Regions from separate parts of the Microbacterium sp. NPDC007973 genome, predicted to be linked through region 1. Evidence: predicted binding sites of a transcription regulator. Region 1 holds the regulator's gene; each other region holds the start of a gene.
What was found. The regulator HrcA, encoded in region 1, represses chaperone genes, less so after heat shock. The targets are predictions, from matches to a motif close to TTNGCACTCGNNNNNNNCGAGTGCNAA.

Region 2: groES (co-chaperone GroES) is a predicted target of HrcA. The motif match lies at 2,058-2,084, and genes of this name have one in related genera.
Region 3: groL (chaperonin GroEL) is a predicted target of HrcA. The motif match lies at 1,990-2,016, and genes of this name have one in related genera.

The regions. Positions count from the first base shown of each region.
Region 1 is NZ_JBIBJJ010000003.1:370,764-374,006, reverse strand. It holds gene hemW (radical SAM family heme chaperone HemW) at 1-760, shown strand, start outside; gene hrcA (heat-inducible transcriptional repressor HrcA) at 898-1,938, shown strand; gene dnaJ (molecular chaperone DnaJ) at 2,001-3,125, shown strand; gene ACFZA2_RS10765 (16S rRNA (uracil(1498)-N(3))-methyltransferase) at 3,128-3,243, shown strand, end outside.
Region 2 is NZ_JBIBJJ010000001.1:803,305-806,547, forward strand. It holds gene ACFZA2_RS03945 (ABC transporter substrate-binding protein) at 1-252, opposite strand, end outside; gene rarD (EamA family transporter RarD) at 568-1,509, opposite strand; gene groES (co-chaperone GroES) at 1,682-1,978, opposite strand; gene ACFZA2_RS03960 (SAM-dependent methyltransferase) at 2,111-3,243, shown strand, end outside.
Region 3 is NZ_JBIBJJ010000004.1:200,453-203,695, forward strand. It holds gene groL (chaperonin GroEL) at 332-1,951, opposite strand; gene ACFZA2_RS13660 (cold-shock protein) at 2,124-2,324, opposite strand; gene ACFZA2_RS13665 (LytR C-terminal domain-containing protein) at 2,455-3,057, opposite strand; gene ACFZA2_RS13670 (DUF3263 domain-containing protein) at 3,093-3,243, opposite strand, start outside.

The DNA of each region.
Region 1 (3,243 bases):
GCAGTCGGCCCGGCCGCACGTGCTCGCGGCGCTCGACCGCACCCACGATCCGCTGAACGTCGCCACCGCGGTCTCGGCCGCGCGCCGCGCCGGTCTCGACGTCTCCGTCGACCTGATCTACGGCGCGCCGGGCGAGTCGCTCGACGACTGGCGCGCCTCGCTCGAGGCGGCGACCGCTCTCGAACCCGACCACGTGTCGGCGTACGCGCTCATCGTCGAGGACGGCACGAAGCTCGCGCGGCAGATCCGCTCCGGCGCTGTCGCGACGCCGGACGACGACCTGCAGGCCGACATGTACGAGCTCGCCGACGATCTGCTCGCCGCCGCGGGCTACGACTGGTACGAGGTGTCGAACTGGTCGCGGGGCGTCGCGCACCGTTCGCGCCACAACCTCGCGTACTGGCGCGGCACCGACTGGTGGGGCTTCGGTCCGGGCGCGCACAGCCATGTCGCGGGGCTGCGCTGGTGGAACGTGAAGCATCCCGCCGCGTACGCCCAGCGTCTCGCCGCCGCCGAATCGCCCGCCGCGGCGCGAGAGCGTCCCGACGAGACGGCGCGTCGGCTCGAATCGGTGCTCCTGCGCAGCCGCATCCGCGAGGGGCTCGCGGTGTCGGAGATCCTCGGCGAGGGGCGCAAGGCCGTGGCATCCCTCATCGCCGACGGGCTCATCGAGGGCCCGGATGCCGTGCGCGGGCGCATCGTGCTGACCCGTCGCGGGCGCCTGCTGGCGGATGCCGTGGTGCGCGCGCTGACGGCCTGACCCGGGGGCGCCTCTCCGCTGTCCACGGGCTGAATCGTCGGTCGTGCCGGCGCCCGCGAGCCGCTCGACGCACGGGCGGGGCGATCGTCGTAGAATTGGCACTCAGTCGAGTCGAGTGCCAAACGGGAGGAGCAGCCATGGTGTCGGAACGCGGCCTCCAGGTCTTGCGCGCGATCGTCCAGGACTACGTCGACACGCGCGAGCCCGTCGGCAGCAAGGCCATCGTCGACCGCCATGCCTTCGGGGTGTCGGCGGCGACCATCCGCAACGACATGGCCCTTCTCGAGGACGAAGACCTCATCGTCGCGCCGCACACGTCGTCGGGACGCGTCCCGACCGACAAGGGCTACCGCGTCTTCGTCGACCACCTCGCCGAGCTCCGCCCGCTGTCGAGTGCCCAGCGCAGCGCCGTCACCTCCTTCCTCGATGAGGCGGGCGACCTCGACGACCTCCTCGCACGCACGGTACGGGCGCTGACGCAGCTGACCGGCCAGGTCGCGATCGTGCAGTACCCCTCGTTCGCCCGCGCCAACGTCACGCACGTCGAACTCGTCGCCCTCGGCGGGCCCCGGGTTCTCGTCATCCTGGTCACCGACACCGGCCGGGTGTCGCAGCGCATCGCGCTCGTGCCCGCCGAGCCCGGCGAGAGCGACATCGCCCTGCTGCGCGCGCGCGTCGGCGCCGTGCTCGTCGGACACAGCGTCGCCGAGAGCTCCCAGCGCGTCTCCGAGGCCCTCACTGCCGGCCCGCGTCCCGGGGTCGTGCTCGACGCGATCGCCGACGCGGTCCTGCGCGTGGTCGGGGAGGAACTCGAGGCCTTCCGTCAGGACCGTCTCGTCATGGCCGGGGCCGCGACCCTCGCCAAGCGCGAGCAGGACTTCCGCGGCAGCATCTACCCGCTCCTCGAAGCGATCGAGGAGCAGGTGACCCTGCTGCGCCTGATGAGCGAGATGGTCGCCGACGAGAAGGGACTGTCGGCGAGTATCGGGCGCGAGAACGAGCCTTTCGGCCTCGTCGAGGCCTCCGTGCTCGCGAGCCGGTACGACGGCTCCACCGGCGGGGCCCGCGTGGGTCTGCTCGGGCCGACCCGCATGGACTACTCCTCCAACCTCGCGGCGGTCCGCGCCGTCGCGCACTATCTGACCCGGATGCTCGAAGACGACGACAGCTCGCGCTGACGTCTCGCGCCGCGAGCACTCCCCACGAGAACGACCCCGCGCGAGCGGGCAGGAAGGCGATTGTGGCTGACCACTACGAGGTCCTGGGCGTCGAACGCGACGCCAGCCCGGAAGACATCAAGAAGGCCTACCGGCGTCTCGCGCGCCAGCTGCACCCCGATGTGAATCCCGGTGAGGACGCGTCCGAGAAGTTCAAACTCGTGACACACGCCTACGACGTGCTGAGCGATCCCGAGCAGCGCCGCCGCTACGACATGGGCGGCGACCAGAGCCCGTTCGGGGGCGGGGGAGCGGCCGGGTTCGGCGGTTTCAGCGACATCTTCGAGACGTTCTTCGGCGGCGCGCAGGGCGGCGGCGGAGGCCGCGGCCCGCGACCGCGGTCACGCCGGGAGCGCGGCCAGGACGCCCTCGTACGCGTCACGCTGCAGCTCGGCGACGTCGTCTTCGGTACGCACCGCGACCTCGAGGTCGACACGGCGGTCCTCTGCGAGACGTGCCAGGGAGCGTGCACGCAGCCCGGTACCAGCGAGGTCACGTGCGACATCTGCCACGGTTCCGGTCACGTGCAGCGCACCGTGCGGAGCCTCCTCGGCAACGTCGTCACCAGCCAGCCCTGCACCGTGTGCCACGGTCACGGCACGACCATTCCCTACCCCTGCGGCACCTGCCAGGGTCAGGGCCGGGTGCGCGCGCGCCGCACGGTGTCGGTCGACATCCCCGCCGGCGTCGAGTCGGGCCTGCGCCTGCAGCTCCCCGGCTCGGGCGAGGTCGGCCCGGCCGGAGGTCCCAACGGCGACCTGTACCTGGAGATCACTGTGGAGGCGCACGACGCGTTCAGCCGCGAGGGCGACGACCTCGTCGCCACCCTCGAGGTGTCGATGCCCGACGCCATCCTCGGCGCCACCACGACGATCGAGTCGCTCGACGGCTCCGTCGACCTCGAGGTGCGCCCGGGCGTGCAGTCGGGTGACGTGCTGACGATCAAGGGCCGCGGCATCACGCCCCTGCGGGGCAGCCAGCGCGGCGACCTGAAGGTCGGTGTGCACGTGGTGACTCCCACGCGCCTCGACCACAAGGAGCGGGCTCTCATCGAGGAGTTCGCCAAGCGCACCAAGGCTCCGGGGCCGCGCCTGGCCGAGCACCAGCAGGGCATGTTCAGCAAATTCCGCGACCGCTTCCGCCACTGAGCATGGCGCTGCACTTCGTCACCGACGACGCCACCGACGCACAGCCGGGGGATGCCGTGACCCTCACCGGGTCGGAGGCGCATCACGCGGCGAGCGTGCGGCGCGTGCGGGTCGACGA
Region 2 (3,243 bases), on a different contig from region 1:
GTCTTTGATGGCCAGCTTCACACCGGCGACCTCGGGCGGGCCGAGGAAGGCGAGGTTACCCGTGGCGGGCAGGATCGTGCCGACGCTGAACGTGCCGTCGGCCTCGGACACGGCGCCGCCGCCCGACGATGCGCTCGGTGCAGCGGCATCGTTGCCGCCACCGGAGCATCCGGCGAGGACGAGCGCGCTGGCGCCGACCAGGGCGATGCCGCCGAGGATTTTGGCGCCGCGCGTGCGCGAAATGACGTTCATAGTGCTCCTTGCTGTGAATGAACGTTGGGCGACCCTATGGGCCACCTGGTGTCCTAAACCTAATCGGCGGCGCATTTTCCGCGTGTTGCCGTTCGTTAACGATGTGCGTCGAAGCGGTCACGGCCGCATAACGGTTCAGCCCGCGTCTTGACGACGACCCCGAAGGAGCACGGGTCGCCGGACCCGGAACGAAGAAACGGCCGGATCGGGCAGGACGAACGCGGAACGACATCTTCCGCGCCCTCATCGTCCCACCCGCCGCCGACATTGTCTGTCGACCGAATGGAGGACGCGACGGCGGGTCGGACGAGGGGGTCAGACCGGTTCGGCGACGTCGTCCACCGCGAGCCGGTGGCGCCGCGCGGCCACGATCGAGTCGACGCTCAACATGACCAGCGCGACCCACACGAGCGCGAACCCCACCCACCGTTCGAGCGTCATGGGCTCGTTGAGCACCCACACGCCGATGATGAACTGGATGATCGGCGCGACGAACTGCAGCAGGCCGATCACCGTGAGGGGGACGCGCCGGGCACCCGATGCGAACAACAGCAGCGGCACGGCCGTGACCGCGCCGGCGAGGAGGAGCAGGACGGTGTGCAGCACGCCGGCCGTTCCGAGCGTGATGCCCGTCAGGTTCGCCACGAAGATCAGCTGGATGACGGCGACCGGCAGCAACCACATCGATTCGAGGGTCAGCCCGCTCACGGCATCCACCGCGGGACCGATCTGCTTCTTCACCAGTCCGTAGAAGCCGAATGAGAAGGCGAGGGTCAGCGCGATCCATGGGAAGGCGCCGTATCCCACGACGATCACCAGGACCGCGGCCACGGCGATGCCCACCGCGATCCACGGCAGGAGCCGCAGACGCTCGCGGAGCACGACGACACCCAGCAGCACGGTCACGATGGGGTTGATGAAGTAGCCGAGGCTCGTCTCGATGACGTGCCCGGTGAGGGCACCGACGAGGTACGTCTGCCAGTTGACGTAGATGAGCACACCGGCGACCGCGGTCAACAGCATCAGCCGCGGTTGCCGCACGATCGCGAGGAACGGGCGCCACATGCGCAGCACGGTGAGAAGCAGCAGGCAGAAGACGAACGCGAGGAGGATGCGCCAGGCCACCACCTCGAACGGGCCGGTCGGCTTCAGCTGCAGGAAGTAGATGGGCAGCACGCCCCACAGCAGGTAGGCGCCCAGTGCATACAGGGCGCCGCGGGTGTTCCCGCCGGTCGGAGCGGAGGGAGCGGGGGTCACCGATACAGCCTACGCGCGCCCCCGAGGCGGCGACGGTCGCGCACCCGCGCATTCCTGCCATCGCGAGGCGAGCGCTCCGCATCGTCCATCGACCCCCGCGCACCCGCCCTCCCCCGAGCACGACGAAGGCCCCGGATGCCGAGCACCCGGGGCCTTCGATCGAGTCACGCGATCAGCGGACGACGACCGCCAGGACGTCGCGAGCCGAGAGCACGAGGTACTCCTCGGCGCCGAATTTGACCTCGGTGCCGCCGTACTTGCTGTAGAGCACGCGGTCGCCGACGGCGACGTCGAGGGGGACACGGTTGCCGTTGTCGTCGATACGGCCGGGGCCGACGGCGACGACTTCGCCCTCCTGCGGCTTCTCCTTGGCGGTGTCGGGGATGACGAGACCACTCGCGGTGGTCTGCTCAGCCTCGACCTGCTTGATGACGATGCGGTCCTCGAGCGGCTTGATGGAAACCGACACGGTCTACCTCTTCTTTCTCGTTACAGAAGACTTGTCAGCACTCACGCGGGGAGAGTGCTAATCCGAGTGTAGAGAAGCGCTGGCACTCACGCAACGCGAGTGCCAGCACACTCGCCCGCCTAGGCTGAATCGGTGGATACCAGCGAGCTGACCGCCCTGCTCACGCCCGACGGCCTGCGCCTGCTCGACGAGCTCGGTCCCATCGCGTCGACCGACGAGGCCGCCCGCGCGGTGTCGCGGCTGCGGGCGGCCGGGCACTCCCCCGACCTCGTATCGGCGGTCGTCGGGCAAGCCCGGCTGCGCGTCCGCGCGACCGCGAAGTTCGGCGCCTTCGCCGACCGCATGCTCTTCACCCCCGCGGGGCTCGAACAGGCCACGCGCCTTCCAATCGCCGCGCGTCACGCGGGCCGCTTCCGCGCCGCGGGCGTGTCGAGCGTCGCCGACCTCGGCTGCGGCATCGGCGGTGACGCGCTCGGACTGGCGGGACTCGGCATCCGGGTGCACGCGGTCGACGCCGACGAGGTGACCGCCGCCATCGCGGCGTACAACCTCGCCCCGTTCGGCGACGCCGCCACGGTGGCGCACGCGCGCGCCGAGGAGGTCGACCTGACGGGGACGGATGCCGTGTGGCTCGACCCTGCACGCCGCACGGCGGGCCACTCCGAGACGCGGCGGGTCGCCTCCGGCGAATGGTCGCCGTCGCTGGACTGGGTGTTCGAGCTGCTGCGGAGCACGCCGGGCGGCGTCAAGCTCGGCCCCGGCTTCGATCGCGCGCAGATTCCCGACGACGTCGAGGCCCAGTGGATCAGCGCCGACGGCTCGACCATCGAGCTCGTCCTCTGGGCGGGGGCGCTCGCGCGCGAGAACGTGCGACGCGCCGCGCTCGTGGTGCGCGGTGCCGACGCGTGGGAGCTCACGGCTCCGGCGGACAGCCCCGACGCCGAGCCGCGGGACCTGGGCGCCTTCGTGCACGAGCCCGACGGCGCGGTCATCCGCGCCCGGCTCATCGGCGAGGTCGCGCGAGCACTCGAGGCGGGGATGCTCTCGCCGCAGATCGCCTACCTCACCTCCGACGCACCGCTGACGAGCCCATTCGTGCAGTCGTTCCGGGTGCGCGAGCAGCTGCCGACCGACCCGAAGAAGCTCGGACAGGCGCTGCGGGCGCGCGGGATCGGCACGCTCGAGATCAAGAAGCGCGGCGTCGACGTCGACCCGGCGGCGTTCCGCCGGAAGCTCTCGCTCCGCGGAGACGAAGCGGCGACCCT
Region 3 (3,243 bases), on a different contig from region 1:
CGTGAGCGGGCCCCCGTCGGCAGATCACGCCGCGTGTTCGCCCCGCGACGTGGGCGAAGCGATTTGCAGCACGCCGGAAGGACACGCGGCGGGCTCGAGCGCTCGCGCGCGAGCGGAAGCGGGCTCGGCGGCTTTCGTCGACGCACCGCCTCGAGCGGTCGGGCTCGAGCGCTCGCGCGAGCGAAAGCGGGCTCGGCGGCGGCGTTCGTCGACGCACCGCCTCGAGCGGTCGAGGCGCCCCCGTTCACGTGTGAGCACGAGCCACCCGACCCACCGGAACGAAGAACGCCCCCTCCCGGAGGAGGGGGCGTTCTCAGGCGTCAGGCGTGGATCAGAAGTCCATGCCACCCGTCGGGTCGCCCGCGGGAGCGGCCACCTTCTCGGGCTTGTCGGCGACGACGGCCTCGGTCGTGAGGAACAGACCGGCGATCGACGCGGCGTTCTGCAGAGCCGAGCGGGTCACCTTGGCGGGGTCGATGATGCCCTGTGCGAACAGGTCACCGTACTCGCCGGTCGCGGCGTTCAGGCCGTGGCCCACGGGGAGCTCCGACACCTTGTTCGCGACGACGCCGGGCTCGAGACCGGCGTTGAGCGCGATCTGCTTGAGCGGAGCCTCGATGGCGACCTTGACGATGTTCGCACCCGTCGCCTCGTCGCCCGAGAGCTCGAGGTTGGCGAGAGCGTTCTTGCCGGCCTGGATGAGCGCGACGCCACCACCGGCGACGACACCCTCTTCCACGGCGGCCTTGGCGTTGCGCACGGCGTCTTCGATGCGGTGCTTGCGCTCCTTGAGCTCGACCTCGGTCGCGGCACCGGCCTTGATGACGGCGACGCCACCGGCGAGCTTCGCGAGGCGCTCCTGCAGCTTCTCGCGGTCGTAGTCGCTGTCGGTGTTCTCGATCTCGCGGCGGATCTGGGTCACGCGACCCTCGATCAGCTCCGACTCACCGGCACCCTCGACGATCGTGGTCTCGTCCTTGGTGATGATGACCTTGCGCGCACGGCCGAGCAGGTCGACGGTCGCGTTCTCGAGCTTGAGGCCCACCTCTTCGGTGATGACCTGGCCGCCGGTGAGGATCGCGATGTCCTGCAGCTGCGCCTTGCGGCGGTCGCCGAAGCCGGGAGCCTTGACGGCGACCGACTTGAAGATGCCGCGGATCTTGTTCAGCACCAGGGTCGCGAGCGCTTCGCCCTCGACGTCCTCGGCGATGATGAGGAGCTCCTTGCCCTCCTGGATCACCTTGTCGACGATCGGCAGAAGGTCCTTGATGTTGGAGATCTTCTGGTTGGCGATCAGGATGTACGGGTCTTCGAAGACCGCTTCCTGACGCTCGGGGTCGGTGACGAAGTAGGGGTTGATGTAACCCTTGTCGAAGCGCATGCCCTCGGTGAGCTCGAGCTCGGTGCCGAAGGTGTTGCTCTCCTCGACGGTGACGACGCCTTCCTTGCCCACCTTGTCGATGGCCTCGGCGATGAGCTCGCCGATCGCGGGGTCGGCGGCGGAGATCGACGCGGTGGCGGCGATCTGCTCCTTGGACTCGACCTCCTTGGCGGAGGAGAGCAGCTCGTCGGTGACGGCCTTGACGGCCTTCTCGATGCCCTTCTTGAGCGAGATGGGGTCTGCGCCGGCGGCGACGTTGCGCAGGCCCTCGCGCACGAGCGCCTGGGCGAGAACGGTGGCGGTGGTGGTGCCGTCACCCGCGACGTCGTCGGTCTTCTTGGCGACCTCCTTGACCAGCTCGGCGCCGATCTTCTCGTACGGGTCGTCGAGCTCGATCTCCTTGGCGATCGAGACACCGTCGTTCGTGATCGTGGGGGCGCCCCACTTCTTCTCGAGCACGACGTTGCGACCGCGGGGGCCCAGGGTCACCTTGACGGCGTCGGCCAGCGTGTTGAGGCCGCGCTCGAGACCGCGACGGGCCTCTTCGTCGAAAGCGATGATCTTTGCCATAAGTGTGTCGTCCCTCCCGGACGGGTGACTTCCAGATTTTGGCACTCGACGAAAGCGAGTGCTAACTCATTCTGGCACTCGCCCCTGGGGAGTGCAAGCCGCGACGCCGTCCGTGAGACGACGAACGCCGTGGCATCCCGGTGCGGGATGCCACGGCGTTCGAGCCAGCGGATCAGGCCAGTCGCACGGACTCCGCCTGCGGGCCCTTCTGACCGGTGCCGACGGTGAATTCGACCGTCTGGCCTTCCTCGAGGACGCGGAATCCCGACATCTCGATGCTCGAGTAGTGGACGAACACGTCCTGCCCATCGGACACGGTGATGAACCCGTAGCCCTTCTCGGCGTTGAACCATTTGACGGTGCCCTGCGTCATGCGAATCTCCTGTTGCTGGATGACTCGGTCATCGTAAGCACGCCGGATGCCGCCGAACCGGCCCCTCCGGCCATTGTTGACGCGCGTGCCCCCAACTTGTTACGCCGCGGAAACACGCGGCGCGAGAGGGTCACTGCGCGGTGGCGGAGGGGGTCGCGCCGGCGGCGCGGTCGAGGCCGATCACCACGACGAGTCGCTTGACGGCACTCTCGTCGTCGGGGGTGTTCGGGTCGTCGGTCGGCTGCAGGAAGTCGCTCTGCGCGACCTCGGCGCCGCCGATGGTCTGCGCGAGGCCCCGCGCCGCCGCCTCGTCGCCGTCGCGCAGGTAGTAGATCGTGGTCTGCGCGAAATCGGTGGAGTCGGAGTCCCCCGTCTCGACGGTGTCACCGGCCCACCCCGCCGCCACGATCTGATCGCGCACCGTCGCGGCGAGGCCGTCCTGGCCCGTGCCGTTCAGCACCACCACGGAGTACGAGGTGTCGACGACGACGGCCTCGGTCGGTTCTGCCGACACGGTCGGGACCGGTGCGTCATCGGCGCCGAGGCTGATGCGGCCCGAGGCCACGAGCGACCCGAAGATGCCCACGATGATGAGCACGAGCGTGGCGATGGCCGCCCACAGGAACACGATCCATCCGCGCGTGCGCGGTCGCTCGGCCCGGTGCGCCCCGACCCGGCCGGTGGAATCGGGCAGGTCGTCGAAGCGATCCCGAGGGAAGGTCGATCTGGCCATTGGACGATGCTATCGGTCGACGCCTGAGCACCCCGTCAGCGGGCCGCCGTCCGACCCAGCCGGGCGCGCTGCTGCGCCACTGCGTCGTCGCGTCGCCGCCGCAGACGGCGAACGAGCATCGGGTCGTGCGCGAGGGCGTCGGGGGTGTCGATCAACCGCCCCAGCAGCTGGTAGTAGCGCGCCGGC